Regions from separate parts of the Actinosynnema sp. CS-041913 genome, predicted to be linked through region 2. Evidence: riboswitches for the same ligand, from Rfam matches in the RefSeq annotation. Region 2 holds a riboswitch; each other region holds the start of a gene.
The links. Region 2 has a riboswitch for glycine ahead of gcvT (glycine cleavage system aminomethyltransferase GcvT). Riboswitches for the same ligand answer to the same signal wherever they lie in the genome.
Positions count from the first base shown of each region.

Region 1 (9,920 bases), 1.0 Mb from region 2:
GGCGATGATCCTCGGCATCGCGCTGGCCGCGCGGCGCATCCTCGGTCTGCGGGTGGGGCTCGTCCGCACGGCGTTGGCGTGCATGGTGGGACTGTCGCTGACGGCGGGCGTGCTCAGCGGGATGCCCGAACCGGAGACCACGGGTGCGCTGGGCACCGTCCAGTTCGGCATCGCGCTGCTGCTGATGATCGCGCTGCTGACGTTCGCCGAGATCATCGTGCCGACCGGGTCCGTGCCGCCGCCGACCGAGTGGTGGCGGGCGGTCCGCGGTCGGATCTCCCGCGCGCGGCGGTACTCGCGGATCACCGCCATCGCGTTCCGGCACGGCCTCGGACCGTACCTGCGCGGCCGGGAGCGCACCGACACCCGGCTCGCGCGGTCGCTGCGGCTCGCGCTGGAGGAGGGCGGGGTCACGTTCGTCAAGCTCGGCCAGGTGCTGTCCACCCGGCCGGACCTGCTGCCGCCGGAGGTCGTGGACGAGCTGACCCTGTTGCAGGACAAGGTGCCCGCCGCGCCGTGGGGGTCCGTGCGGGAGGTGCTGGTGGCCGAACTCGGCGCGCCCGAGGAGGTGTTCGCCGAGTTCGACGAGACGCCGATCGCGGCGGCGTCGGTGGCGCAGGTGCACCGGGCGCGGCTGAAGTCCGGCGAGGACGTGGTGGTGAAGGTGCAGCGGCCCGGCGTGCGTCGGGTCGCGGACGGCGACCTGGACATCGTGAACCGGCTCGCGGCGACGCTGCACGAGCGGACGCGGTGGGGCAAGGCGCTCGGCGTGAAGGACCTCGCGGCGGGGTTTTCCGCCGCGCTGCGCGAAGAACTCGACTTCCGGGTGGAGGCGCGCAACCTGCTGGCGGTGCGGGCGGCGTCCGCGGACACCGCTGTCGTGCTGCCGCGGGTGCACGAAGACCTCTGCACGGCAAGGGTCCTGGTGATGGAACGGCTCGACGGCTCACCCGTGCGGTCGGCGTCGCTGGACTCCGTGGACCGGGACGCGCTGGCCCGTTCGCTGCTGGACGTGCTGCTGCGCCAGGTGATGCTCAACGGCGTGTTCCACGCGGACCCGCACCCCGGGAACATCCTGCTGCTGCCCGACGGCCGGCTCGGCATGCTGGACTTCGGCTCGGTGGGCCGGATCGACGCGCAGCTCCGCTCCGCGCTGGGGAAACTGCTGCTCGCCATCGACCACGGCGACCCGGCCGGCCTCCGGGACGCGCTGCTGGAACTGGTCGCCCGGCCCGACGAGATGGACGAGCAGCGACTGGAACGGGCGCTCGGCCAGTTCATGGCACGGCACCTCGGCGCCGGGATGCGGGCGGACGTGGAGATGTTCGGCGACCTGTTCAAGCTGGTCTACCGGTACGGGCTGAGCATCCCGCCGGAGATAGCGGCCGTGTTCCGGGCGCTGGCCACGGTGGAGGGGACGCTGGGCGCGCTGTCGCCGGGGTTCAACATCGTGGTCGAGTCGCGGGCGTTCGCGGACCAGCAGTTCAGCGAGCGCCTGACGCCGGAGTCGTTGCGGCGCACGGTGACCGAGGAGCTGTACTCGATGCTGCCGATGATCAAGCGGCTGCCCCGGCGGGTCGAGCGGATCTCCAGCGCCCTGGAGCAGGGCCGGCTGGGCCTGAGCATGCGGCTGTTCGCCGACGAGCGGGACCGGCACTTCGTGGTCGGCCTGCTGCACCAGGTCATGCTGACCGTGCTCGGCGCGACGGCCGGCCTGATGGCCGTGCTGCTGCTCGGCGCGGACGGCGGCCCGCAGGTCGCGCCGGACATCTCGCTGTACCAGGTGTTCGGCTACAACCTGATGGTGATCAGCGTGCTGCTGGGCCTGCGGGTGGTCGTCACCGTCTTCCGGCCCCGCAGCGGCACGTAGGCTGGGCGGCATGAGCATCCACGACATCGCCGTGCACACCCTGTCCGGCGAGCCGAGCAGCCTGGGATCGTTGCGCGGCAAGGCGTTGCTGGTGGTCAACGTCGCCTCGCGGTGCGGGCTCACCCCGCAGTACGCGGGCCTGGAGCGGCTCCAGGAGCGGTTCGGCGGCGCGGGCTTCTCGGTGGTCGGCTTCCCGTGCAACCAGTTCGCGGGCCAGGAGCCGGGCACGGCCGGGGAGATCGCCGAGTTCTGCTCGGCGACCTACGGGGTGACGTTCCCGATGTTCGAGAAGGTCGAGGTGAACGGCCCCGGCCGGCACCCGCTGTACGCGGAGCTGGTGTCGTTCGCGGACGCCGACGGCGCGGCCGGCGACGTGGCGTGGAACTTCGAGAAGTTCCTGGTCTCGCCGGCCGGCGAGGTGGTGGCCCGCTTCCGCCCGACGACCGAGCCCGAGGACGGGTCGGTCGTCAAGGCGATCGAAGCGGTGCTCCCCTAGCCCTGCGGCACACCGGGCCTAAACCCTGCGGTACACCGAGACGTCGTCCCGCCACACGCCTTCGACGTCGGGTGAGGACTGGACGATCGTCATCTCGTCGGGCGCGCCGAGGATCCGCCACGCCCTGGCGGCCTCGGCCTGCCCGTCGAACAGGATGGTGCACAACGCGTTCGGCTCGACGATCGTCCGGACGCGGTCGTAGGTGCCCTCCAGCGCGGTGTCCCCGCCGGGGTTCAGCCGGTACTCGATGTGGATCGGCTCCCCCGTCCCCCGCACGCCGTCGATGACGGCCACCAACTGGTCGCCGTCGAGCCGCAGCTCGTACCGCCCCTCTTTCGGCGGCACACCGCCGGAGTAGGCGGTGCGGCCCGGGTCCAGGACCCACCGGCCGAGGAACGGTTCGAGGTGTTCACGCATCGGCTTCCCCCTGGCGAGCGCTCAGCATTCGATGACGTTGACCGCGAGACCGCCGCGCGCGGTCTCCTTGTACTTGCTCTTCATGTCCTTGCCGGTCTCCCGCATGGTCTTGATGACCTTGTCCAGCGACACGAAGTGCGAGCCGTCGCCGCGCAACGCCATCCGCGCCGCGGTGATCGCCTTGATCGACGCCAGCGCGTTGCGCTCGATGCACGGGATCTGCACCAGTCCGCCGATCGGGTCGCAGGTCAGCCCGAGGTTGTGCTCCATGGCGATCTCGGCCGCGTTCTCCACCTGCTCCGGCGTGCCGCCCAGCACCTCGGCCAACCCGCCGGCGGCCATCGAGCACGCGGAGCCGACCTCGCCCTGGCACCCGACCTCCGCGCCGGAGATCGACGCGTTCTCCTTGAACAGCACGCCGACCGCGCCCGCCGTCAGCAGGAACCGCACCACGCCGTCGTCCGACGCGCCCGGCACGAACCGGGTGTAGTAGTGCAGCACCGCCGGCACGATGCCGGCCGCGCCGTTCGTCGGCGCGGTCACCACCCGGCCGCCGGCGGCGTTCTCCTCGTTGACGGCCAACGCGAACAGCGTCACCCAGTCCATCACGCGCAACGGGTCGGTGGCGTAGTGCTCGGCCGCCATCCGCCGGCGCATCTCGGCCGCGCGCCGCCGCACCTTCAGCCCTCCCGGCAGCACACCGGTCGTACCGCAGCCGCGTTCGACGCACTCCTGCATGACGCCCCAGATGTGCAGCAGGCCCGCCCGCACGTCCTCCTCGGACCGCCAGGACGTCTCGTTGGCCAGCATGACCTCGCTGATGGACAGCCCGGTCTCGCGGGTCCGCGCCAGCAGTTCGTCGCCGGTCCGGAACGGGTGTGCGACCGGCGTCTCGTCGGGCTTGATCCGGTCCGCGCCGGTCGCCGTCTCGTCGACCACGAACCCGCCGCCGACCGAGTAGTACACGGCCTCGTCCACGACCTCGTCGCCCCGGTACGCCGCGAAGCTCATCCCGTTGGGGTGCAGCGGAAGGGACTTGCGGCGGTGCATCACCAGGTCGGTGTCCTCGCGGAACGGGACCTCGTGGACCCCGCCGAGCAGCAGCCGGTCGGTCGCCCGGATCTCCGCCACCCGCCGGTCGGCCTCCGTAGGGTCGACGTCCTCGGGCCGGTGGCCCTCCAAGCCGAGCAGCACGGCCTTGGGGCTGCCGTGGCCGTGCCCGGTCGCGCCCAGGGAGCCGAAGAGCTGGACGTGCACCCGGTCCACCGACGAGACCCGCCCGCCCAGTCGCGCCACGAACATCGCCGCCGCGCGCATCGGGCCGACCGTGTGCGAACTCGACGGCCCGATACCGACGGAGAACAGGTCGAAGACGCTGATCGCCACGGCGCTCAGTCCCCGGTGAGTTCCGCGTACTTGGCGGCCGTCAGCAGGCCCGAGGCGTCCTCCACGAGGACCTTGAACAGCCAGCCCGCGCCGTACGGGTCGTTGTTGACCAGCGAGGGGTCGTCCGCCGCCGCCGTGTTGACCTCCACGACCTCGCCGCTGACCGGCGCGTACAGGTCGCTCACCGACTTGGTGGACTCCAGCTCGCCGCACACCTCGCCGGACTTCACGCGGTCGCCCACCGCCGGTAGCTGCACGAACACGATGTCGCCCAGGGATTCCGTCGCGTAGGACGTGATGCCGATCGCCACGGGGTCCTGGGTACCCGGCGTCCAGTCGACCCACTCGTGCTCGGGGGTGTAAAGCAGGTTGTCCGGAAATGTCACGTCAGCTCCTCGGTCCACGCGTCCAGGCCCCCTCTCTGTCCTGGGACCTGAGAGCTTCGCCGCGGCGTCACGACGGCTGTGCCGTCGATCGGACCCGGCTTGCACCGTGGGTGCGCGCGCGAGCACGCTTTCCAGAGTCGCCTCACCCGAGCGGTTCTCGTTGCCTGAGAGTGTGCGGGGTACTTGCTCCTTCGGCGCTCCACAGTCGCTGGAGGCTCTCCCGCTCGGGTTCCGGTGTCACGGGACACCGCGGCCGATGTTCAGTTGGGCGAACGCACGCAAGCTAAGTCCCCGGCGGGACGGGTGTCAACGCGGGCCCGGGGAGATGTCCAGGGCGGTTCGGGCACACTTCGTTGTGCGGGCCGCACAACCGCACGGGGGCCCGTTCGTGCGGCCGGAACGATGACAGCCGGATGGCGGTACCGGAGCTTTGGCGGTAACAACGGCCGAAGGAGCCCCACCGTGCGGATCTCAGTTCCCCGCGAGATCAAGAACCACGAATACCGCGTCGCGCTGACCCCGGCGGGCGCCCACGAGCTGACCCTGCGCGGTCACGACGTGTTCGTCGAGGCGGGCGCGGGCCTCGGGTCGGCCATCACGGACGACGAGTACCTGGCGGCCGGCGCGAAGATCCTCGCCACCGCCGAGGAGGTGTGGGGCGAGGGCGACCTCGTGCTCAAGGTGAAGGAGCCCATCGCCCGGGAGTACCCGCTGCTGCGCAAGGGCCAGACGCTGTTCACCTACCTGCACCTGGCCGCCGACCAGCCGCTCACGCAGGCCCTGCTCGACTCCGGCACGACCGCGATCGCGTACGAGACCGTGCAGACGACGAACGGCGCGCTGCCGCTGCTGGCCCCGATGTCGGAGGTCGCGGGCAGGCTGGCGCCGCAGGTGGGCGCGTTCTCGCTGATGAAGCCGTCCGGCGGCCGGGGCGTGCTGCCCGGCGGCGTGCCCGGCGTGCACCCGGCGCGGGTGGTCGTGATCGGCGGCGGCGTCGCGGGCCTGAACGCGGCGACCATCGCCGTGGGCATGGGCGCGGACGTCGAGATCCTGGACACCAACGTCGACCGGCTGCGCCACATCGACGCCCTCTACCGGGGGCAACTGCGCACCGTCACGTCCAACCGCTACTCGGTCGAGCAGGCCGTGCGCGAGGCGGACCTGGTCATCGGCGCGGTGCTGGTGCCCGGCGCGAAGGCGCCCAAGCTGGTCAGCAACGCGCTGGTGGCGGAGATGAAGCCCGGCTCGGTGCTGGTGGACATCGCGATCGACCAGGGCGGCTGCTTCGCCGACTCCCGGCCCACCACCCACGCCGACCCGACCTACCAGGTGCACGAGTCGGTGTTCTACTGCGTGGCGAACATGCCGGGCGCGGTGCCGCGCACCTCCACCTACGCGCTGACCAACGTGACGCTGCCCTACGCCGTGGCGCTGGCCGACAAGGGCTGGCAGGCCGCGCTGCGGGCGGACAAGGCGCTCGCGCTGGGGCTCAACGCGCACGAGGGCCTGCTGACCAACCAGCCGGTCGCCGAGGCGCACGGCCTCACCCACACCCCGCTCGAAGTCTGACCACCACCGGAAGAAGGGGCGGCCACCGCGTCGGGTGGCCGCCCCTTCTCGCCTGTCCGGAGAACGACTCGCCTGTCCGGAGAACGAAAGGCGGCCCGCTCAACCAGCCTGGGGGTCACTGGGAGCGGGCCGCACGGCCAATTCTAGCCGGGAACCGGCCGCCGTGCCCAGCCGCCCCGCCCACTTGACGCACAGATCTTTACCTCGTGCACCACAGCCCGTGGCCGGCCTCAAGCAAACGAGTGAATTCACCGCGTAACGGGTAAGTCACGACGCCCGGTCGGCCGATGGACAGAGCGGGACACCCGCCGCCGCACCCGCGGGTTCGTCCGACCGCGTGGCGCTGCCCACGCGTCGCCGCCACCCTCCGATCGGAGCGCACATGGCTGAAGCACAGGGCTGGATCGACTGTCACGACCCGTTCGGACGGGACCGCTCGATGACCGTGCTGGTCGAGGACGACCGGGTGTTGCTGGTGTCCCCGCCCGGCGAATCGGCCGTGATGTCCGTCACACAGACCCGCAGGCTGCACCGCCTGTTGGACCAAGCCGCCGACAGGATGTGACGTGGACGAGACTCTGCGGGCCGCCGTGCTGCACCGGCTCTCCCAGCTCGACGAGGTCGCCGAGCGGGGCGCGGCCGAGGCGCTCGTGCCGCTGGCGCGCGCCGAGATCAACCGGCTCGCCGACGGCTGGCGGCTGCTGCTCACGGTGCACCAGCCCGATTCCGACAGCCGCTGCCGGGTCTGCCCCGGCGTGCTGCGGCACAAGAAGTGGCCCTGCCAGGTGTGGACGATGGCGCACCAGCACCTGATCGGCGAAGGCCTCCCGCACCGCGAACGGCGGCACCCGCTGCGCAGCCCGTTCAGCCGGCTGCACGACACGGAGCGGACCGCCGAGATACCCGCCGTGGTCTCGAAACCGCGACACGCCCTTCCCGACTGACCCTCCTAGGGCAGGATGGCGCCCGAAGAGCATTCGGGAGGGACGCGTGCACGACGGCAGTGGCCGCATCGTGGTGCAGAACTTGACCAAGCAGTTCGGTCCGGTCGCAGCGGTGCAGAATCTCAGCTTCACGGTGGAACCGGGGTCGGTGACCGGCTTCCTGGGACCTAACGGGGCGGGCAAGACGACGACGCTGCGCATGTTGCTCGGGCTGGTGACGCCCACGGCGGGCATCGGCCTGATCAACGGCCGGCCGTTCACCCAGCTCGGCAACCCGGCGCGGGTGGTCGGCGCGGTGCTGGAGGCGCAGGGCTTCCACCCGAAGCGCTCGGCGCGCAACCACCTGCGGGTGTACGCGGCGGCGATCGGCGTGCCGGACTCGCGGGCCGACCAGGTGTTGCAACTGGTGGGCCTGGGCGCGGCGGGCGACCGCCGGGCGGGCGGGTTCTCGCTGGGCATGAAGCAGCGGCTGGCGCTGGCCACCGCGCTGCTCGGCGATCCCCAGGTGCTGGTGCTGGACGAGCCCGCGAACGGCCTGGACCCGGAGGGCATCGCGTGGCTGCGGACGTTCCTCCAGTCCTACGCCCGCAGCGGGCGCACGGTGCTGATCTCCAGCCACCTGCTGGCCGAGGTCGAGCAGACGGTGGACCAGGTGGTGATCATCTCGCGCGGCCAGACCATGTACTACGGGCCGTTGGACAACCTGCGCGACCAGCAGCAGAGCCGGGTGCTGGTGCAGCCGTCGGACACCGGCGCGCTGGTGGCGGCGTTGCAGGCGGAGGGCATCACGTCCATCGAGCAGGTGCCGGACGGGCGGATCGCCGTGGCGGGGGTGGAGGCCAAGCAGGTCGCCGACACCGCGCTGAAGGCGGGCGTGTCGATCTACGGCATCCAGGAGGAGAAGGCCGACCTGGAGCAACTGTTCTTCCGGCTCACCAACGGCCAGTACGCCGCTTCGGGCCCGAACCAGTACGCGGGTCCGCAGCAGGGCAGCGGCTACTACGCGCCGCCGCCGGGCTACCAGCAGGGTTACCAGCAGGCCGGGCCGCCGCCGGCGGTGCCCCCGGGCTACCAGCAGCACGGCTACCAGGCCTCGCCGCCGCAGGGCTTCCCGCAGCAGCAGCCCGGCTACCAGCAGCCCCCGCCACCCGGCTACCAGGACCCGCCGTCGGGTTACCAGCAGGGACAGGGCCAGGGCGGTCTGGGGGGCGGTGCGTGATGCTGGGCAACCTGATCAAGGCGGAGTTCCGCAAGACGACCACCACGGGCCTGTGGTGGGGCCTGATGATCCCGACCGTGCTGATCGCCCTGGGCTGGGCGCTGGGCACCGGGTTCATCGGCAAGAACATCATGGACGCGGTCGGCAGCTCGGACGCCGAGGAGCTGACCCGGATCCTCGGCATCGACCCGTCGCAGTGGCAGGTCGCCCTGTTCGGGATGGCGCGCAGCATCAACATCGCGACCATCTTCCCGATGATCTTCGGCGGGCTGGCGATCTCGAACGAGATCAACCGCAAGACCATCACCACGACGTTCCTGACCTCGCCGAACCGGGTCTCCGCGCTGAGCGCGAAGCTGGTCGTCTACGTGCTGTGGGGCGCGCTCTACGGCCTGGCGATCGTGGCGGCGGTGAGCATCGGCATCGCGATCACCTCGGACGCGAGCGCGCTGCCGGACGCGGGCGGCTGGCTGGCGCTGGCGGCGGTCGGCGTGCTGTCGTCGATCCTGATGACGATGTTCGGCGTGGGCGTCGGCGCGCTGATGGTCAGCCCGGTCGGCACCACCGTGGTGCTGGTCCTCTACATGCTGATCCTGGAGAACGGCATCCAGCTCGTGATCGGCACGCAGGGCATCCCGGAGCTGATCGGCTTCCTGCCCAACGGCTCGGTGAACGGCCTGACCGGCTCGGTGGCGTCGTCGCTGTTCCTGTCCACGGCGGGGGTCGTGCCGGAGGACCTGGAGGCGGTGCTGCGGGCGATCGCGGGCGCGCTGGGCGCGTTCGACTGGTGGCTGAGCGGGTTGATCTTCCTGGCGTGGACGGCGGTGTTCTTCCTCGGCGGCTGGGCCGTCACGCAGCGCAAGGACATCACCTGAGCAAGTGAATCTCCGCTGAGAGGGCCGTCTCCCCTGAGAATGGGAGGCGGTCCTCTCAGTCTGTGGCCCCGTCCCTGTCGGCCCCCCGACCTAATGTGGATCGCGTGACGCACACCGAGGGATGGATCCGCAGACTCGCCACAGCGTGCTGGCAGCACCGGTCGCTGGTGGTGTGGTCGGTGCTGGCCGCCGTCGTCGGCGTGGGTCTCCAGGCGGTGTCGCCGCTGCTGATCAAGGTGGCCGTGGACGACGCGATGGCCGGCCGCACGGACCGGTTGGCGCTGCTCGCGGCGATCCTGGTGGGGTTGGAGCTGCTGACCTTCGGCACGGCGTTCGTCCGGCGCTTCCTGGGCGGGCGGCTGGCCGTGGACGTGCAGCACGACCTGCGCCAGGCCGTGTTCGGCGCGGTGCAACGGCTGGACGGGCCCAAGCAGGACGCGCTGCGCACCGGCCAGGTGGTGTCCCGCTCGATCACGGACCTCCAGCTTGTCAACAGCCTGCTGTCGATGACGCCGCTGGCGTTCGGCACGGTGGTGTTCGCGGTGGCGGCGCTGGTGGCGATGTGCTGGCTGTCGCCGCTGCTGACGGTGATCGCGCTGGTGGTGGTGCCCGCCGTGGCGATCGTGGCGGCGCGCAGCCGGCTGACGCTGTTCCCGGCCACCTGGTCGGCGCAGCAGCGCGCGGCGGACGTGGCGCAGCACGTCGAGGAGACGGTCACCGGCGTGCGGGTGGTGAAGGGCTTCGGGCAGGAGGCCCGC
Region 1 is NZ_CP192037.1:8,240,645-8,250,564, forward strand. It holds gene ACQPZF_RS37015 (ABC1 kinase family protein) at 1-1,870, shown strand, start outside; gene ACQPZF_RS37020 (glutathione peroxidase) at 1,881-2,366, shown strand; gene ACQPZF_RS37025 (hypothetical protein) at 2,385-2,783, opposite strand; gene ACQPZF_RS37030 (L-serine ammonia-lyase) at 2,805-4,169, opposite strand; gene gcvH (glycine cleavage system protein GcvH) at 4,175-4,555, opposite strand; glycine riboswitch at 4,697-4,788, opposite strand; gene ald (alanine dehydrogenase) at 5,018-6,124, shown strand; gene ACQPZF_RS37045 (hypothetical protein) at 6,507-6,689, shown strand; gene ACQPZF_RS37050 (hypothetical protein) at 6,691-7,068, shown strand; gene ACQPZF_RS37055 (ABC transporter ATP-binding protein) at 7,115-8,287, shown strand; gene ACQPZF_RS37060 (hypothetical protein) at 8,287-9,162, shown strand; gene ACQPZF_RS37065 (ABC transporter ATP-binding protein) at 9,258-9,920, shown strand, end outside.
Region 1: another riboswitch for glycine. It lies ahead of gcvH (glycine cleavage system protein GcvH); the one in region 2 lies ahead of gcvT (glycine cleavage system aminomethyltransferase GcvT).

Region 2 (9,920 bases):
TACTCGGCGTTCATCACGTTCGCCGAGCCCGACATGTCCATGGTGAGGGTGACGATGCCTTCGTCGTCCCGCTCGTAGTGGATGGCCATCAGACCCTCTCGATGATCGTCGCGATGCCCATGCCGCCGCCCACGCACAGCGTCGCCAGGCCGCGGCGCAGGTCCCGGCGCTCCAGCTCGTCCAGCAGGGTGCCGAGGATCATGCAGCCGGTCGCGCCCAGCGGGTGGCCCATGGCGATCGCGCCGCCGTTGACGTTGACCTTCTCGTCCGGCAGGTCCAGCTCGCGCTGGAACTTCAACACCACCGAGGAGAACGCCTCGTTGATCTCGAACAGGTCGATGTCCTCCACCGACAGGCCGGCGCGGTCCAGCGCCTTGCGCGCCGCCGGGGCAGGGCCGGTGAGCATGATCGTCGGCTCCGAGCCGACCACCGCGACGGACAGGATGCGCGCGCGGGGCGTGAGGCCGAGGTCGCGGCCGGCGCGGGCGTTGCCGATCAGCATGGCCGCCGCGCCGTCCACGATCTGCGACGAGTTGCCCGGCGTGTGCACGTGGTCGATGCGCTCCACCGACGGATACCGGTCGATCGCCACCGCGTCGAACCCGAGGTCGCCGTGGAAGGAGAACGACGCCTTCAGCGCGCCCAGCCCCTCCAGCGTGGTCTCCGGGCGGATCGCCTCGTCGTGGTCCAGGACCACCAGCCCGTTCTGGTCGACCACCGGCACGATCGACCGGTCGAAGTAGCCCTTGTCGCGCGCCAGCGTCGCCCGCTGCTGCGACTTGAGCGCGAACGCGTCCACGTCCTCGCGGCTGAACCCCTCCAGCGTTGCGATGAGGTCCGCGCTCACGCCCTGCGGCACGAAGTTCGTGGCCAGGTTCGTCTCCGGGTCGGCCATCCACGCGCCGCCGTCGGACCCCATCGGCACCCGCGACATGGACTCCACGCCGCCCGCGACCACCAGGTCCTCGAACCCGGACGCCACCTTGGCCGCCGCGAGGTTCACCGACTCCAGGCCCGACGCGCAGAACCGGTTGAGCTGCACGCCGGCCGGCCTCAAATCCCACCCGGCCGCCAGCACGGCGGTGCGGGCGATGTCCGACCCCTGCTCGCCTACCGGCGACACGACGCCGAAAACCACGTCGTCCACCGCCGAGGTGTCCAGGTCGTTGCGCCGCGCCAGCGCCGCGAGCACCCCGGAGGCCAGGGTGATCGGCTTCACGCTGTGCAGCGAGCCGCGCTTCCCCCGGCCACGCGGTGTGCGCACCGCGTCGAAGATCAAGGCTTCGCTCATCGCCCTTCCAATCCGGTGTGTGTAAACGGTCGTCGCACAGTCGGTTGAGCTGTGCACGATCGCCGACGCGCCGGTCAGGCGGCCCCTCGGCCACCCGGCCCGCGATCGGCTGCCGAGCTGTCCCGCGCGTTCGGCCGCGTGCGGCCCGGCCGGCGGCCGGATACCCGTCGCCGGCCGGACATCCCACCGCCCGACAGGGTGGTCGGGGGACGTCAGGCTCCCACGGTAGGCAGCCGTGACCGGCAAGCCCATGACCGCAAGGAGTGACTTATTAGCTCACCGCCAAGCTCATCACCTCGCCCTCGCCGGAGAAGCCGAGCCGCTCGTAGAGCCGGCGGGCGGCGAGGTTGCCGCGGTACACGCGCAACTGCACGCGACGCCAGCCGTGCTCGCGCGCCCAGGCGAGGACCTCTGCGGCCAAGGCCTCTCCGACACCGCGCCTGCGGAACGGCGGTATCACCCACATTGAGTAGAGGTACAGCACGTCAGGATGGTCGTCGTGGGGCACGCCGGCCACGATTCCCACCGGATCCGGTGCTTCTGCGACCACCTTCACACCCCACCGCGGATGCAGCAGTTCGCGCCAGCGGGCCTCGTCGTAGTCCTGCTCGCGCGACAGCGTCGAGGCGAACGCCTGCGGGTCGCTGGCCAGTGCGGTGAGCCTCAGGTCACGCCAAGTCGCCCAGTCCCTGGGGGACAGCCTTCGGAGGTTCATGTCCGCAGTGTTGCGCACCACCCTGACAGTTGTGCTCACGATCGGCCGGCAGTTGTGGGTGTGGCGGTCATGGCGGCGGGCCGGTGGCGGTGGGACCGTCGACGCCATGCCTACGCGCCGTTCCCCCTGGATGACCGACGACCTGGACCAGCTCCGTCAGCTCGCCCGGACGTTCTTCGAGAAGGAATCGGTCCCGAACCTCGAACGCTGGGCCGCGCAGAAGCACGTGGACCGCGAGTTCTGGACCAAGGCGGGCGGACTCGGCCTGCTGTGCGTGTCCGTCCCCGAGGAGTACGGCGGTGGCGGGGGCACGTTCGCGCACGAGGCGGTGCTGCTGGAGGAGCAGGCCCGCGCCGGCGACAGCGCGTGGGGCAACAGCGTGCACAGCGGGATCGTCGCCCACTACATCCTCGCCTACGGCACCGAGGAGCAGAAGCACCGCTGGCTGCCCAAGCTCGCGAGCGGCGAGTACGTGGGCGCGATCGCCATGTCCGAGCCCGGCGGCGGCTCCGACCTGCAGAACGTGAAGACGCGCGCGGTCCGGAGCGGCGACGAGTACGTCATCAACGGGTCCAAGACGTTCATCACCAACGGCGCGCAGGCCGAGCTGGTGATCGTGGTGGCCAAGACCGACCCGAGCCAGGGCGCGACCGGCATCTCGCTGCTGGTGGTGGAGACCCCGCTGGCGCCCGGCTTCCGGCGCGGCCGGGTGCTGGACAAGATCGGCCTCAAGGGGCAGGACACCGCCGAGCTGTTCTTCGACGACGTCCGGGTGCCCGCGGACAACCTGCTCGGCTCGGCCGAGGGGCAGGGCTTCGTCCAGCTCATGCAGCAGCTACCGCAGGAACGGCTGATCATCGCCGTCGCGTCGATCGCGGGCATCGAGGCCGCCGTCGACCTCACCGTGGACTACGTGAAGGACCGCACGGCGTTCGGCCGGGAGCTGATCAAGTTCCAGAACACCCGGTTCAAGCTCGCCGAGTGCGCCACCGAGGCCCGCGTGACCCGCGCGTTCGTGGACGAGTGCGTCGAGGCGCACCTGGAGGGCAGGCTCGACGTGCCCACGGCGGCCATGGCCAAGTGGTGGTCCACCGAGCGGCTCTGCGTCGTCGTGGACGAGTGCGTGCAGCTATTCGGCGGCTACGGCTACATGACCGAGTACCCGATCGCGCGCGCGTGGGCGGACGCGCGGGTGCAGAAGATCTACGGTGGGACGAACGAGATCATGAAGGAAATCATCGCGAGGTCGCTCTAGTGGGCGGGCCGCTGGCGGGACTGCGCGTGGTCGAGCTGGCGGGCCTCGCGCCCGCGCCGTTCGGCTGCATGGTGCTCGCGGACCTCGGCGCGTCGGTGGTCCGCGTCGACCGGGTGTCCGGCGGGTTCGACGTGCCCGGCGACGTCCTCGGGCGCGGCCGGCGGTCGATCGGGGTGGACATCCGGCGGCCGGAGGGCGCGGAGCTGGTGCTGCGCCTGGTGGAGCGGTCGGACGTGCTGGTCGAGGGCTTCCGGCCGGGCGTGGCCGAGCGGCTGGGCATCGGGCCCGCGCAGTGCCTGGCCCGCAACCCGCGCCTGGTCTACGGCCGGATGACGGGCTGGGGCCAGGACGGGCCGCTGGCCGACCGCGCCGGGCACGACATCAACTACATCGCGCTCGCCGGCGCGCTGGAGCCGATCGGGCGGGCGGGCGCGCCGCCCACCGTGCCGCTCAACCTCGTCGGCGACTTCGGCGGCGGCGGGCTGCTGCTCGCGATGGGCGTGCTCGCGGCCCTGTACGAGCGCGAGCGGTCCGGGAAGGGGCAGGTGGTGGACACCGCCATGGTGGACGGCGCGGCGCTGCTGACGACGTTCCTGCACGGCATGAAGGCCGCCGGGTCGTGGCCGGGGGAGCGCGGCACGAACCTGCTCGACGGCGGGGCCCCGTTCTACGACGTGTACGCCGCCGCGGACGGCAAGTACGTCAGCATCGGGGCGCTGGAGGAGAAGTTCTACGCGGACCTGCTGGTCGTGCTGGGGCTGACCGGCCCGGACGTGCCGAACCGGCACGACCCGGCGCAGTGGCCGGCGCTGCGGGCGCGGATCGCCGGGGCCGTGGCCACTCGAACGAGGGATGAATGGGCGGCGCTGGCGGAGGGGACGGACGCCTGCCTGGCCCCCGTGCTGACGCCCGACGAGGCCGCCGGGCACGACCACAACGCCGCGCGCGGCACGTTCGTGGAGGTAGGGGGCTTGGCGCAGCCCGCGCCCGCGCCGCGCTTCGACCGCACTCCGGCGGAGACACCCTCCGTGCCGCCCTCGGCGGGGCAGCACACGATCGAGGTGTTGGAGGCGCTGGGACTGGCCGACGAGGAGATCGCGGAACTACGTCGGGCCGGCGTCGTGGGGTGACCGAACGGTGACCGGAAAATGGCCGCGTTAAATCGCCCGGAGTGCGCGGAAGAATGAGGACGGCCGGTGTCGGCCTAATGACGCACGGTGTGTGGGTCAGCGCAACCGGGTGATCGGCGCGGCTTGCGGCGGAGGGATGACGATGTCGCGGAACCTCGGTGTCAGTGCCAGGGGGAGTGGGCGAGTGGCCCGTACCTTGGTCATCGGCCGGGGCCCGGCGGCCCTTGATCGTCCGTTCGGGTGACTGCCGGCACGGCTCAGGCGTAGCTCCCTGCGTGATCGTACGCCCAGACGTGGGATCACGGCGGGTCCGGCGTTCATCGTCCGGGTGAATGGGGGACCATGGCGGGTAACACGGCGGGCACCACGCCTGTCGGCCGGGCACCTGTGAACGGACGGAGAGGGACTCGTGAACGTCAAGAAGGTGGTGACGCTGGCAGCCGTCGCGCTGCTGCTGTTCCTCCTGATCACCCAGCCCGACCAGTCCGCGGAGGCGGTGAAGACGGGCCTCGGCTGGCTCCGCCAGGGCGCCGAGTCGATCATCACGTTCGTCCGGGGGCTCTTCGGCTAGTCCACCTCGCGAGGCCTCGGTGGTCTGGTCACCCGGGGTGACGGTCAAGTCCGACCGTTGCACCGTCTGGGTGGAATGAGGGCTATAACGCCCTGGTAACAGGGTTTTTGACAATCCAGGGTCTAGCGGTTGTCGGTACCCGCTAATACGGTGCGCTGCATTGGCTGATCTTCGACCGATGAGGAGGCAGAATGGTCGAGGACTCCGGAGTCGACGAGCTGCTGCGGCAGTGGGCGGCTGAGCGCTCGGACGACGCCGAGCTGCAAGAGGTGAACCGGATCAAGGACGAGTGGCTGGCCGAGGCCCCACCGTCCGCGCCGGGAATCCCCGTGCAGCGGGCGAATGGCGGGTCACGCGGACTGGTTCGGGTCGAGTCCGCGGACCCGGCGTACGTGGCGGCGATGAGGAAGCGGGCTCCCGAGGTGCCCGAGGTCCTGCTCGCGGCCGCCGCCAGCTACTGGCAGTTGGTGGGCGACCTGTCCGAGGCGGAGCTGTGGTGGGACGCGGGTATCAGCCCGTTGGACCAACGGGCTCTCGACTACCGGGCGGCCGGGCTCACGCCCGCCGACCTGGGACGTCGACTCGGACCGATGACGGTGCTCCAGCACCTGCGTCGGGGAAGCGCGGCGGCCTGGTGTGTGGCCAGGTTGCAGCGGCAGCGCCGGGACGGCGTTGCGTGAGGTTCGGGCGTCGCGCCGTGAGGGGCGCGACGTGAGTCGGGACTAGCACCAACCGGGAGGGCGGGCTCCTACGCGAGGAGCCCCTTCCGACGAGGACCCGGTGTCGACGGAAGGCCCGGTGTCGTCCGGTGCGGTGGTCCCGCGAAGTACTCTTGAGGGCGTGTCCACCCCTCCGCCCGACTCCCAGGCGACCTCGCCGCGCGAGCGGAGCGAGCGCCATTGGGCACCGCTGGGCATCGCTGTTGTCTGTTTGGCGTCGCTGGTGGTCTGCTGCGGGCTCGCCTACTGGCAGTGGGAGCGGTTCTCCGAGGCCGGGGGCACCTTCCAGAACCTCGGGTACGTGTTCCAGTGGCCGCTGTTCGGCCTGTTCCCCGCGTTCATGGTGTGGCGGATGCGCAAGCTCGCCGCCCAGCGCAAGGCCGAGGACGCCTCCGCGGAGCCGGTGGTGGACGTCCCGGAGCAGGTCGTTACCGTGGAGCCTGTCAGGACACCCGCGCACGACGACGAGGACGACGAGCTGGCGGCCTACAACCGCTACCTCCGGGAGCTCCACGCGCGGGACCAGCGGTGAGCGAAGGCGGTCGGTAGGGCGATGAGCGGTGCGTTGGGCCGGTTCCGGTTCATGGCTTACGTGGTCGGCGTCGGCCTGCTCGGGCTCGTGGTCGCGATGTTCGTCAAGTACCTCGGCGACAACGCCGGGATGATGGCGGTCGTCGGACCCGTCCACGGCTTCCTGTACGCCATCTACCTGGTCATCACGGTCGACCTGGCGCTCAAGGCGCGCTGGTCGCTCAAGGGCACCGCGCTGGTGCTGCTGGCGGGCACCATCCCGTTCGTGTCGTTCTACGCCGAGCGCAAGGTGGTCGAGAGCGTCCGGGCGGAGCGCGCCCTGTGACCGCCTCCCGGTTGACCGCGCCTACCAGGCACAACTAGCGTCTGGCGGTACCAACTGAACACGGCCGTCGATGTCGCGCGGGAGAGTCCCCACCAGGGGCGCCGAAGGAGCAACTCCTCCCCGGAATCTCTCAGGCACAGCTACCGCCCGACGAAGGCAACTCTGAAAAGCAGGCGTCACGCCTCGCCCACGGTGCAAGCCGCGCTCTGCGCGCGGCGAAGCTCTCAGGCTCATGACAGAGGGGGAGGCTCACTCGACGAGGAGTCTCCGATGGACCGTGTCATCCTTCGTAACGGCGACCCGGCCGACCCGGCCGGTCTCGTCGCCGTGCCCGCCATCAGGGAGGACCCCGTGGAAACCCGCCGGACGCCGCTGCACGCCGAGCACGAGGCGCTGGGCGCCCAGTTCACCGACTTCGCGGGCTGGCGGATGCCGCTGCGCTACGACAGCGAGCTGGCCGAGCACCACGCCGTGCGCACTTCGGCGGGCCTGTTCGACCTGACCCACATGGGCGAGATCGTGCTGGCCGGACCCGAGGCGGGCCGCGCGCTGGACCACGCGCTGGTGGGCCACGCGTCCGCGATCGGCGTGGGCCGCGCCCGCTACACCATGATCTGCCAGGCCGACGGCGGCGTGATCGACGACCTGATCGTCTACCGGACCGGCGAGCAGGAGTACCTGGTCGTCGCGAACGCGTCCAACGCGGCCGTCGTCTTCGCGGCGCTGGTCGAGCGCGCCGCGGGCTTCGACACGACGGTGGAGGACAAGTCGGTCGACTACGCCCTGCTGGCCGTGCAGGGCCCGGCGTCGACCGAGATCCTGTCCGGGCTGACCGCGACCGACCTGGCGGCGGTGAAGTACTACGCCTCGTACCCGACCGAGGTGGCCGGCAGGCCCGCCCTGCTGGCCCGCACCGGCTACACCGGCGAGGACGGCTTCGAGCTGTTCCTGGCCCCGGCCGACGCCCCGCACGTGTGGCAGGCGCTGCTGGAGGCGGGCCGGCCGCACGACCTCAAGCCCGCCGGCCTGGGCTGCCGGGACACGCTGCGCCTGGAGGCCGGCATGCCGCTCTACGGCAACGAGCTGAGCGCCGCCCGCACGCCGTACCACGCCAACCTGGGCCGCGTCGTGAAGCTCGACAAGCCCGGTGACTTCGTCGGCCGGGACGCGCTCGCCGCCGTCGCCGAGCGGGGCGCGGACGCGAAGCTGGTGGGGCTGAAGACCTCGTCCCGCCGTGCGCCGAGGCACGGCTACCCGGTGCTGGACGCGTCCGGCACGGTGATCGGGGAGGTCACCAGCGGCGCGCTCTCGCCGACGCTGGGGTACTCCGTGGCCATGGCGTACGTGACTCCGGGCCACACCGGGCCCGGCACCGAGCTGGCCGTCGACATCCGGGGCAAGCAGGAGCCCGTGGAAGTCGTCGCGCTGCCGTTCTACAAGCGAAACTCGTAGGGAGACCACATGTCCGAGCACTTCAACACCTCCCTCGCGGAGTTCGACCCGGAGGTCGCCGAGGCGGTCGCCGCCGAGTTGGGCCGGCAGCAGGGCACGCTGGAGATGATCGCCTCGGAGAACTTCACGCCGGTGTCGGTGCTCCAGGCGCAGGGCTCGGTGCTCACCAACAAGTACGCCGAGGGCTACCCCGGCCGGCGCTACTACGGCGGGTGCGAGCACGTCGACGTCATCGAGCGGCTGGCGATCTCGCGGGTGAAGGAGCTGTTCGGCGCGGGCTTCGCCAACGTGCAGCCGCACTCCGGCGCGCAGGCCAACGCGTGCGCCATGTTCGCCCTTCTCCAGCCCGGCGACACCATCCTCGGGCTGGACCTGGCGCACGGCGGCCACCTCACGCACGGCATGCGGATCAACTTCTCCGGCAAGCTGTACCACGTCGTGCCGTACCACGTGTCCGATGTGGACGGTCGGGTGGACATGGCGGAGGTGGAGCGGCTGGCCGCCGAGCACCGGCCGAAGCTGATCGTGGCGGGCTGGTCGGCGTACCCGCGGCAGCTCGACTTCGCGGAGTTCCGCCGGATCGCCGACTCGGTGGACGCCTACCTGATGGTGGACATGGCGCACTTCGCCGGCCTGGTGGCGGCCGGGCTGCACCCGAGCCCGGTGCCGCACGCGCACGTCGTCACCACGACCACGCACAAGACGCTCGGCGGCCCGCGCGGCGGCGTGATCCTGACCAACGAGGCCGACCTGGCGAAGAAGATCAACTCGGCGGTGTTCCCCGGCCAGCAGGGCGGTCCGCTGGAGCACGTGATCGCGGGCAAGGCGGTGGCGTTCAAGCACGCCGCGTCCCCCGAGTTCGCCGACCGCCAGCGCCGCACGGTCGAGGGCGCGAAGATCCTGGCCGACCGGCTGTCCCGGCCCGACGCGGCGGCGGCCGGCGTGAAGGTGCTGACCGGCGGCACGGACGTGCACCTCGTGCTGGTCGACCTGGTGGGGTCCGAACTGGACGGCAAGCAGGCCGAGGACCGCCTGCACGAGGTCGGCATCACGGTCAACCGCAACGCGGTCCCGAACGACCCCCGCCCGCCGATGGTGACCTCGGGCCTGCGGATCGGCACGCCCGCGCTGGCCACCCGCGGCTTCGGCGCGGCGGACTTCACGGAGGTGGCGGACATCATCGCGTCCGCTCTCCAGGCGTCTCCTGACCTGTCGGATCTCCGTGCGCGGGTTGAGGTCCTGGCGGCGAAGCACCCGCTCTACCCGTCGCTGTAAGGCTTTTCGCACGACGTGATCCCCTCGGCCCAACCCCAGGCCGAGGGGATCACGTTTTCGGGGGATGGTTTTCCTTGGCGCGTCAGGAGATCACTTAGGCGGAGGGTGCGAGGTCGCGTCGACAGGTCGAGACTCATTTTCTGTCGATCATGCTTTTCGATCGGCAGAAAATCAGGCTCGAACTGCCGACTTCCAGGCGGCCTCGCCGACCTGCCGGAGGCAGGTCAATTAGACACAGGGGCTTGTACTCCCGGCGGCAGGCACTCGACGTTGCGTTTGCCGTCGGGCTGGATGACGAACCACGTCCCGCCGACGCCCTGGCCCTTCCACTGGCCCGGCGCCTCGTCCTTCGCGTACGTGTAGAGCGCCCACCCGGCCAGCGTGACCTGCTCGGTGCCGTCGGCGCGCTTCACCGTGCCGATCAGCGCCGGGTCGACGCCCTCCAGCTTCGGCGTGCCGTTGGCCAGCAGCGGCGGCCAGATTTCGGCGCAGTTGCCCTCGCAGTTGGACTTCGGCGGGTTCGGCGTGTCCTTGTCGAACCGGTACAGGGTGCGGCCGTCGCCGTCCTGCACGACGTCGCCCATCTTCGGCACGCTCTTGGCCACCAGCGTGACCGAGGACTCCTCGGGCGCGGGCGCGGCCTGTCCGGCGGGCGC
Region 2 is NZ_CP192037.1:7,215,326-7,225,245, reverse strand. It holds gene ACQPZF_RS32360 (3-hydroxyacyl-CoA dehydrogenase NAD-binding domain-containing protein) at 1-89, opposite strand, end outside; gene ACQPZF_RS32355 (acetyl-CoA C-acetyltransferase) at 89-1,291, opposite strand; gene ACQPZF_RS32350 (N-acetyltransferase family protein) at 1,563-2,006, opposite strand; gene ACQPZF_RS32345 (acyl-CoA dehydrogenase family protein) at 2,137-3,261, shown strand; gene ACQPZF_RS32340 (CaiB/BaiF CoA transferase family protein) at 3,261-4,391, shown strand; gene ACQPZF_RS32335 (hypothetical protein) at 4,801-4,962, shown strand; gene ACQPZF_RS32330 (helix-turn-helix transcriptional regulator) at 5,154-5,642, shown strand; gene ACQPZF_RS32325 (hypothetical protein) at 5,872-6,213, shown strand; gene ACQPZF_RS32320 (DUF3817 domain-containing protein) at 6,235-6,537, shown strand; glycine riboswitch at 6,606-6,693, shown strand; glycine riboswitch at 6,695-6,783, shown strand; gene gcvT (glycine cleavage system aminomethyltransferase GcvT) at 6,889-7,989, shown strand; gene glyA (serine hydroxymethyltransferase) at 7,999-9,264, shown strand; gene ACQPZF_RS32305 (hypothetical protein) at 9,489-9,920, opposite strand, start outside.

Region 3 (9,920 bases), 320 kb from region 2:
ACGACCTGCGGGCGCTCGGCTACCCGCCGGTCCCGATCGAGACCGCCGAGGGCCGGGCGGAGTACGTCCGGCGACAGAGCGCGTTCACCGAGGCCGCCGCGCCACTCCGCATTGCCCTGATCGAGCTGACGCGGACTTTTCTCGCGCCTCCAGTCACTTCCGAGTGACTCACCGTCACTTCACCTGCTTCGCAGACTTCACCTGTTAGCGTGACGCCGGTCGGGATTCGCCAGCCGTAGTCGGACGCTGAGAGGGAAGACGATGTCTCGACACCGCGCGCTGCGGACGAAGGTGCGGCGCGGAATAGCCACTTGGCCGGTCGCGATCATCGGTGTGGTCGCCCTCCTCGTCCTCGGGTACTTCGCCTGGACGTGGGTCGGTGGTGTCGTGGAACGCCGGGCCGCCGCCCAGGCGGGTGACTGCCGTGAAGGCGAAGCCCTGTTGCGGGTCTCCGCGACGCCCAGCGTCGCCGAGGCGGTGCGCGCGGCGGCCGAGTCGTGGAGCAGGCAGCGCCCGGTCGTGTACGACCACTGCATCCGGGTCGCGGTGCAGTCCATCGACTCCGAGGTCGTGCTCCAAGGCCTCACCCAGGGCTGGGACGAGGCGAAACTCGGCGAACGCCCGCACGCGTGGATCACCGACTCGACGCTGTGGGCGAACCGGCTCGGCGCGCAGAACCGCACCCTGCTCGGCGCGCAGCCGGTGTCGATCGCGGCCAGCCCCGTGCTGCTGGCACTCCCCCAGGACGGCGCGCAGGCGCTCCAGGCCGGCGTCGGCTTCCGCTGGACGGACCTGCCCGAGGTGACGTCTGCGACGGGCGGCTGGCAGCGGCTCGGCAAGCCGGAGTGGGGCGACTTCAAGGTCGCGATGCCCGACCCGGCCACGAACGCCGCGACCGCGATGGCGATCCAGTCCGCACTGGCGGGCGCGAGCCCGGACGGCAAGGGCCCGGTCACCACCGCGATGCTGGAAGTGGACACGGTGAAGACCACCCTGAGCAGGCTCACGGCGTCCAAGCCCGAGGTGACTCCCACGACCACGTGGAGCGCGCTGTCCCTGCTGGCCGACAAGCCCGAGGTCAACGGCTCGGGCTTCAGCGCGGTGCCCGTGTTCGAGGTGGACCTGTACCGGCACAACACCGGCAAGGACACCGGCACCCCGCCGTTGCGCCCCCTCTACGGCGTGGCCCCGGGCGGCCCGTCGCCGGTCGCGGACTTTCCGTACGTGCCACTGGCAGGTGACTGGGTGGGCGAGGCGCAGGTCCGGGCGTCCCAGGAGTTCCGGGAGTTCCTGCTGGAGGCCGACCAGCAGAAGACCCTGGCAGGCGCGGGCCTGCGGGTCGACGTGACCACCGAACGCCCGAAGCCGTCACCGGGCATCCGCTGGGCGACCATGACCGACAAACTGGTGCCCGCCGACGCCGACACCACCCAGCAGATATCGGCCGCGTGGGCGACCGCCGACAACGGCCAGGTGGTCACCGTGCTGGTGGACACGTCCAAGTCGATGGAGGAACCGGGCGGCGCCGGCAAGCCCCGGATGGTGTGGGTGAAGGACGCGCTGTCTGGCCAGGTGAACCGGTCGGTGTCGGGCTCGCTGGGCCTGTGGGAGTTCTCCCGGGCACTGGACGGCGAGAAGCCGTACCGACAACTGGTGGCGACCGGCCCCGTCCTCGGGCAGCGGCAGCAACTGCTGGACGGCGTGGCCGGCCTGCGCCCGCAGAGCGCGACCCACCTGTACACGAGCCTGGTGGCGCTGTACACGAAGACGTTGGAGAACTACCAGCAGGGCAAGCGGAACCGGATCATCGTGCTGACCGACGGCGCCAACGACGGCGGGCTGACCTTCGACCAGCTCAAGACCGAACTGGCGAGGCTCAAGCAGGACGGCAAGGACATCGCGATCAGCGTGCTGGCCCTCGGCCCGGACCCGGAACGCCAACCGCTGGGCGAACTGACCCGATCGACCGGCGGAACGCTGTCCGTGGTGGAGGACGGCCGAGGGGTGGACGCGGCCTTGGCCCAACTCCTCTCCGCTTAGACCTTCCGGACAACCGCCAAGAACGCAAAGACGGCAAAGCGGACAAGAGCGCAAATCTTTTACGCAGCTTGACGGCAGAAGAGTGACCACGAAGCAAGGCGACCAGCACCTACGCAGTCTGGACTCAAGCCGGGAACACTACGCAAAACGACCGTATCATCGAAGTCCTGTGATCTGCCGGGGACGGCCGTCAACCGCACACGCCGCCCGCAAAGCAGCCCGCCCAGCCGCGTTCCCCCTCTGCCGAGATCCGCCACTCAATCAGGCTGGGAGGGCTGCTTTGCAGGCGGCGAGTTGCGCTGACACCGGTCCCCCGGCAGCCTTTAGAGCTTCCGAAAGTGTGGTCCATTCCCGTAATGTCCCCGGCTGCATCCAAGACCTGCGTAGGCGCTAGTCGCCTTGCGTCGTGGTCACTCTTCTGCCGTCAAGCTGCGTAAACCACTGAACAAAAGCCTTTGCCTCGTTCACGTCGTGGCGCTTTGGCTTTTGACTCAGGCATACACAGCGGCCATGGCGGTCAGCGTGGTCTTGATCCGTTCGCGCAATTCAGGCGGTTCGACGACCTCCGCGTCCGGGCCGAGCCGGAGGATGTCGACCAAGGCGTGTTCCAACGACTCGACCGGCACCTGGACAGTGGTCCAGCCCTCCTCGGGCACGACCTCCGCCAACGCCCGCCCGGCGACCAGGCTGAGCAGGACCTGCGCCCTCTTCAGCCCGGCCTCGGTCATCCGCACCGTGACGGACATCGGGTACATGCGCTCCTCGAAACGTTCCGACCAGCCCGCCCAGAATCCGGTGAGGTCGAATCCCTCCGGCCGCGAGAACCCCTCGTCCGTCGACTGGACTTCGAGCACCCGCGACACCCGATACGTCCGCAGATCACCGCCCGCCTCGGCCACCAGGTACCAGAGCCCGGCCTTGAGCACGAGCCCGAGCGGCCCGATGACCCGTTCCACCTCGACGCCCCGGCTCCCCCACCGCCGGTACCGGATCCGCAACCGCCGCTGGTTCCACACCGCGTCGGCGATGTCACCGAGGAAGGGCATCTCCTCCGTCTGCCGGAACCACCCGGACGTGTCCAGGTGGAACCGCTCCCGAATCCGCCCGGCCCGCGACCGCAACTCCGGCGGCAACGCGGCGAGCAGCTTGAGCTGAGCGGCGGCGACCACCGTGCCCAACCCGAGTTCCGCCGCCGGGCCGGGCATCCCGGCGAGGAACAGCGAGTCCGCTTCCTCCCCGGTCAGTCCGGTGAGCCGCGTCCGGTAGCCGGCCAGTAGCTGATAACCGCCCGTCGGCCCCCGATCCGCGTAGACCGGCACCCCGGCCGAGCCGAGCGCCTCGACGTCCCGGTACACGGTGCGCACCGAGACCTCCAGCTCGTCGGCGAGTTCCTGCGCGGTCATCCGGCCCCGTGACTGGAGCAGCAGCAGGAGCGAGAGCAGACGACTGGCGCGCATGATTCCCAGTGTGCCCGGAAACCTGACACGACCTGTCAGGTACACCCCTCAGGATCGTCGCCATGAGCACTCAGGCAACCGGCCCGGTCGAGATGAAGAGCTGGGACGAGCACACGTGGGACGGCAAGCGGTACGACGAGGCCACCGGTCCCAAGCAGACCACCGGCGGGATGACCACCGCCTACCGGGGCGACCTCGAAGGCACCGGTGACATGAGGTTCCTGATGTCCTACCCGGACGACGACACCTGCCGCTCCACCGGCTACGAGGTCGTGACCGGCACCCTGGCAGGCCGGACGGGCACGTTCGTGCTGGAACACGTCGGCGGCTTCCGCGACGGCGTGGCGGAGGGCACGTTCACCATCGTCTCGGCCACCGGCGACCTGACCGGCCTCACCGGCGAGGGCACGGTCAGGTGGGCCCAGGGCGAACCGGGCCGCTACACGATCGACTACGACCTGTCCTGAGACGACCACCCGGGAACGCCGCCCAGGACCCGCCGCGAACACGCGGGCGCGTCGGCAGGTGTGAGAACACCCGCCGACGCGCCCGAAACCCTCCTGCGCGACCAGCTCCGGCAACAGGTGCCCGATGATCAAGTCGCGTGATGAGACCTCATGGTCAGCCCCCGTGGCCAGACTCCGTGGCCAGACTCCGTGGTCAGCCCCCGTAAGCGGACACCGGGGGGCACGAGCAGACGAGGTTGCGGTCGCCCTTCGCGCCGTCGATCCGGCGCACCGGGGGCCACATCTTCGGCGCGGACGTCCCCGCCGGGAACACCGCCACCTCCCGGCTGTACGGGTGGTCCCACTCGCCCGTCACCGAAGCCGCCGTGTGCGGGGCGTTGCGCAGCGGGTTGTCGTCGGCCGGCCACTCGCCCGCGCCGACGCGGTCGATCTCGCCCTTGATCGCGATCATCGCGTCGATGAACCGGTCGATCTCGGCGAGGTCCTCGCTCTCCGTCGGCTCCACCATCAGCGTGCCCGCCACCGGGAACGACATGGTCGGCGCGTGCAGGCCGTAGTCGGCGAGGCGCTTGGCCACGTCGTCCACGGTCACGCCGGTCGCCTTGGTGATGGCCCGCAGGTCGAGGATGCACTCGTGGGCCACGAAGCCGCCCTCGCCGGTGTAGAGGACGGGGAAGTGCTCGTCCAGCCGGCGGGCCACGTAGTTGGCCGCCGCGACCGCCGTCAGGGTGGCGCGACGCAGGCCGTCCGCGCCCATCATCCGCACGTACGCCCACGAGATCGGCAGGATCGACGCCGAGCCCCACGGCGCGCCGCTGATCGGGCCGACGCCCGTCTCAGGGCCCGCGCCGGGCTGGAGCGGGTGGTTGGGCAGGAACGGCGCGAGGTGCGACCGCACGCCGATCGGGCCGACACCGGGGCCCCCGCCGCCGTGCGGGATGCAGAACGTCTTGTGCAGGTTCAGGTGTGACACGTCCGAGCCGAACTTGCCGTACCGGGCGAGGCCGATCAGCGCGTTGAGGTTCGCGCCGTCGACGTACACCTGGCCGCCCGCGTCGTGCACCACGCCGCACACCTCGCGCACGGTGTCCTCGTACACGCCGTGCGTCGACGGGTAGGTGATCATGATCGCGGCGAGGTCGTCGCGGTGCTCCTCGGCCGTCGTGCGCAGGTGGTCCAGGTCGATGTTGCCCTTGTCGTCGCACTTCACCACGACGACGCGCATACCCGCCATGACGGCCGACGCGGCGTTGGTGCCGTGCGCGGACGACGGGATCAGGCACACGTCGCGGTGCGCGGCGCCCTGCGAGCGGTGGTAGGCGCGGATGGCCAGCAGGCCCGCGAACTCGCCCTGGCTGCCCGCGTTGGGCTGCAACGACACCGCGTCGTAGCCGGTCAGCTCGGCCAGCCAGGTCTCCAGGTCCTTGATCACGGACAGCAGGCCGGCGGCGTCCTCGGCGGGCGCGAACGGGTGCAGCTCGGCGAACTCCGGCCAGGTGACCGGCTCCATCTCGGCGGTGGCGTTGAGCTTCATGGTGCACGAGCCGAGCGGGATCATGCTGCGGTCCAGCGCCACGTCCTTGTCCGAGAGCTGCCGCAGGTAGCGCAGCAGGGCGGTCTCGGAGCGGTGCGCGTGGAACACCGGGTGGGTCAGGTAGTCCGTGGTGCGGCGCAGGTCGGCGGGGATGCCGTCGGCGGTGTCCGCGTCCAGGCCGTCGACGTCGGCCACCGTGACGCCGAACGCCTTCCACACCGCGGACAAATCCTCGCGGGTGGTGGTCTCGTCGCAGGCGACGGACACCGTGTCGGCGTCCACCTGCCACAGGTTCACGCCCAGGTCGCGGGCGGTGGCGACGACCTCGGCCGCACGCCCCTCGACGCGGGCCTGGACGGTGTCGAAGAACTCGCCGTGCACGACTTCGATCCCGCCCTCGCACAGCCCGGCGGCCAGCACGGTCGCCATCCGGTGCGCCCGCGTCGCGATCGCCTTCAGCCCCTCCGGGCCGTGGTAGACCGCGTACATGGAGGCGATCACGGCGAGCAGCACCTGGGCCGTGCAGATGTTGCTGGTCGCCTTCTCCCGGCGGATGTGCTGCTCGCGCGTCTGCAGCGCGAGCCGGTAGGCGAGCGACCCGTCCGCGTCCACGGACACGCCGACCAGCCGCCCCGGTAGCTGCCGCTCCAGCCCCTGCCGGACGGCCAGGTAGCCGGCGTGCGGCCCGCCGAACCCGACCGGCACCCCGAACCGCTGGGTCGTGCCGACGACGACGTCCGCGCCGATCTCGCCCGGCGGGCGCAGCAGCGTCAGCGCCAGCAGGTCGGCCACGACGACGGCGTGCCCGCCGGCCGCGTGGATCTCCCCGATCAGCGCCTGCTGGTCGCGCACCACACCGGACGCGCCGGGGTAGGACAGCAGCACGCCGAAGAAGTCGCCCCCGAGCCCCAACCCCTCCAGCCCCTGGGACAGGTCGGCGGTCACGATCTCGATGCCCAGCGGCTCGGCCCGGGTCTCGATCACGGCCAGCGTCTGGGGGAGCGTGTCGGCGTCCACCACGAACCGGTTCGACTTGCTCCGACCCGCCCGGCGGACCAGCGTCATCGCCTCGGCGGCGGCGGTCGACTCGTCCAGCATCGACGAGTTGGCCAGCGGCAGGCCGGTCAGGTCGGCCACCGCGGTCTGGAAGTTCAGCAGCGCTTCGAGCCGCCCCTGCGAGATCTCCGGCTGGTAGGGCGTGTACGCGGTGTACCAGGCGGGGCTCTCCAGCACGTTGCGGCGGATGACCGGCGGCGTGATGGTGCCGTAGTAGCCGAGGCCGATCATCTGCTTGAGCGGCCTGTTCCGGCCCGCGAGGGCACGCAGCTCGGCGAGCGCCTCGGTCTCGGTGGCCGGCGCGGGCAGGTCGAGCACCAGGTCCCGCTCGCGGATCGACGGCGGCACCGCGCGCTGGGCCAGTTCCTCCAGCGAGCCGACGCCGATGACGTCGAGGATGCGGGCCAGCTCGGCGGGCCGCGGACCGACGTGCCGGTCGGCGAAGGGGGTGCCGTGCTCAAGAGCGGCGAGGGGGATGCGGTCCTGCGTCATAGCTACGCCTCCGGGGCTACGGGCACACTTCTGCCGTTGCCCTCCCCCTCTGTCTTCCGCCCGAACCGGGCGCCTGAGAGCTTCACGAGGCCCTCGCGGACCAGGCTTGCACCGTCGGCGGGGTCGGTCGCCCGACCCGCTTTCCAGAGGCGTCTCACCCGCGCGGTCCTTGCGCCTGAGAGGTTCCGGGGAGGATTTGCTCCTTCGGCGCCGAGCCGCGGCTCGGACTCTCCCGCACGGGATAAATCGACTACCCGCGAATGGTACCCGGCAGGCCGCGCGACACACTCACGGACGCGACACGGATCTCAACCGGCCCGCTCACGCTCGACGGCCTGCCCTGCTCACGCTCGACCGGCCCCGCTCGACCGGCCCGCCCCGCGGAGGCACAACCGGCCCGCCCGCTCACCCGGGAACCGGCGCCGCGGACACCGCTCCGCTCAACCGATCGCCCGCGTGCGCCGCCGCCGGGACAGCTCGTCGTTCCCCGGCGCCTCGTCGACCTCCAGCCCGTCGGCCCGCTCGGCCGGGAACTCGTGGATCGTGCCGCTGATCTCCCGCATGGCCCCGCTGACCGCGATCCCGAACACCCCTTGACCGCCTTGCAGCAGGTCCACGACCTCCTCGGGCGAGGTGCACTCGTAGACCGTCGTCCCGTCGCTGAACAACGTGATCCTGGCCAGGTCCTGCACCCCCCGCTGCCGCAGGTGGTCGACGGCGACCCGGATGTTCTGCAACGAGACCCCGGTGTCGAGCAGCCGCTTGACCACCTTCAGGACCAGGATGTCCTTGAACGAGTAGAGCCGCTGGCTGCCGGAACCGTGGGCACTCCTTATGGTCGGGTTGACCAGCCCGGTGCGAGCCCAGTAGTCGAGCTGGCGATAGGTGATGCCGGCGATCTGGCACGCGGCGGGCCCGCGATAGCCGACGAGTTCGTCCGGCAGCGAGGAGTCCGGGAACAGCTCGCCCTGTTCTCCGGTTCCCGCCCGGATGGGCGCTTCCTCGACCACGCCTGCCTCCCCTCGGTCCGGCCACGACAGCCGGCGACCAACGTGAAGCCGCCCGGCGCGGAAATCACACCGTGGCAATTCACCTGAGTTCGACGGTAAGTCCGCCTAGGGGGCAGGTCAACGCGACGCGCTGAGCGTGTCGCACCTCAACCTCAACTAAAGGTAGAGAGAGTCAGCCGACGTAAGCCATTCGGGTGACGTTTAGTGATCGTTTAGCCGATCACCGCTGACGTTGTGTAATCCAAAGGTGTGACACCGGGGGGTGGCACGCGGGGCAGATCCACAACGCACCGCAACACCACGAGGGGCCGCTCCAACTCGCGGCTGGACGACCGGCCTCTCGTGGTTCACCCACCCCACGACGTGAGTGAGAAGCCCCCGGAGGCCCGGCCGGCGGCGAACGCGCCCAACGACAAGCAGAAGGTCCGAAGCACCCGCTCCGGACCTCTAGAAGCCCAACCCGCGAACCCGCCACACCAGGCGGGCCGGCCCGACTACGTGTCCGCGCCCCGGAAGTCCTCCGGCGAAACGGAGTCGAGGAACTCGCGGAACTTCTCCACCTCGTCCTCCTGCTCGTCCGGGATGATCAACCCGGCCTCGGCCAGCACCGACTCCTCGGCGTGGATCGGCACCCCGATCCGCAGGGCCAGCGCCACGGAGTCGCTGGGCCGGGCGGACACCCGCACATCACCGTCGAACACCAGCTCGGCGAAGTAGGTGCCCTCCTGCAGATCCGTGATCCGGACCTGTTCAAGCTGCCGCCCGAGCGCCCCGATCACGTCCTTGAGCAGGTCGTGCGTCAACGGCCGGGCAGGTCGGACACCCTGCTGTTCGAGGGCGATCGCGGTGGCCTCGACCGAGCCGATCCAGATCGGCAGGTAGCGTTCGCCCTCGGTTTCGCGCAGCAGCAGGATCGGCTGGTTGGCGGGCAGTTCCACCCGCACGCCCACGACGCGCATCTCGCTCATCGGGTCTCGCCTCCCTCAGCGCGCTGAAATTCTGGCGTCCCCGCTCCAAACGAGGATCCCCCACCTACTCTTTCGACGCTACCCGCCAAGCGGGCCTTGTGCGCAACCGCCCGGTATCCCCGGATCACGATGCGGACACGTGTTCACCGCGGCGAAACGCGGCCACCTGCGACGTCACGCAGGCCGGCCTTCACCAGGAGTGTGTGCAGCGTTACGGAAAGCGCCGCCAACTCGCGGACCACTTCGTCGGCTCGGGCCCGCGCACGGGGATCCCGCCGGCGGTACAGCGGGGCCACCACCTGCTCCACGAGGCTTACTTCGCGATCGGCGGCCACCCGGAAACCACGCAGTTGACGCGGCTCCAGCCCGTACTCGGCCATCGCGCGCACGGTGACCGCGATCTGCACCGCGTCCTGGTCGTAGACACCGGCCCGGATCAGGCCGTGCTGCTCCAACTCGGCCAGCGCCGCGGGCTCCAGCCCGGAGCGGGCCAGCAGTTCCTCACGGGTCGCCCGGTGGGCGGAGCCGGTGAACTGGTCCGCCGTGGGCGCGCCGTCGACCGCGCGGAGGAGGCGCGGGGACACGCCGGCGTCGGCCGCGTCCAACTGCTCCTTGATGACCTTCAGCGGCAGGTAGCGGTCGCGCTGGGCGGCCAGGACGTACCTCAGCCGCTCGACGTCCGCCGACGTGAACTGGCGGTACCCCGATGCGGTGCGTGCCGGGCGGACCAAGCCCTCCGACTCCAGGAATCGGATCTTGGAGATCGTGACGTCGGGGAAGTCCGATCGCAACTGCGCGAGCACCGCGCCGATGCTCAACCCCCCGCGCTGTGGCCGCCCGGCCGCCGTCACTGCGCCCCCTGACCCCCGGCGCCCGGACCGGTCAGGAACACGAGG
Region 3 is NZ_CP192037.1:6,896,672-6,906,591, forward strand. It holds gene ACQPZF_RS30750 (3-methyladenine DNA glycosylase) at 1-167, shown strand, start outside; gene ACQPZF_RS30755 (substrate-binding domain-containing protein) at 262-2,040, shown strand; gene ACQPZF_RS30760 (helix-turn-helix transcriptional regulator) at 2,532-3,497, opposite strand; gene ACQPZF_RS30765 (DUF3224 domain-containing protein) at 3,560-3,964, shown strand; gene gcvP (aminomethyl-transferring glycine dehydrogenase) at 4,158-7,046, opposite strand; glycine riboswitch at 7,200-7,291, opposite strand; gene ACQPZF_RS30775 (MerR family transcriptional regulator) at 7,487-8,056, opposite strand; gene ACQPZF_RS30780 (bifunctional nuclease family protein) at 8,551-9,024, opposite strand; gene ftsR (transcriptional regulator FtsR) at 9,168-9,875, opposite strand; gene garA (glycogen accumulation regulator GarA) at 9,872-9,920, opposite strand, start outside.
Region 3: another riboswitch for glycine. It lies ahead of gcvP (aminomethyl-transferring glycine dehydrogenase); the one in region 2 lies ahead of gcvT (glycine cleavage system aminomethyltransferase GcvT).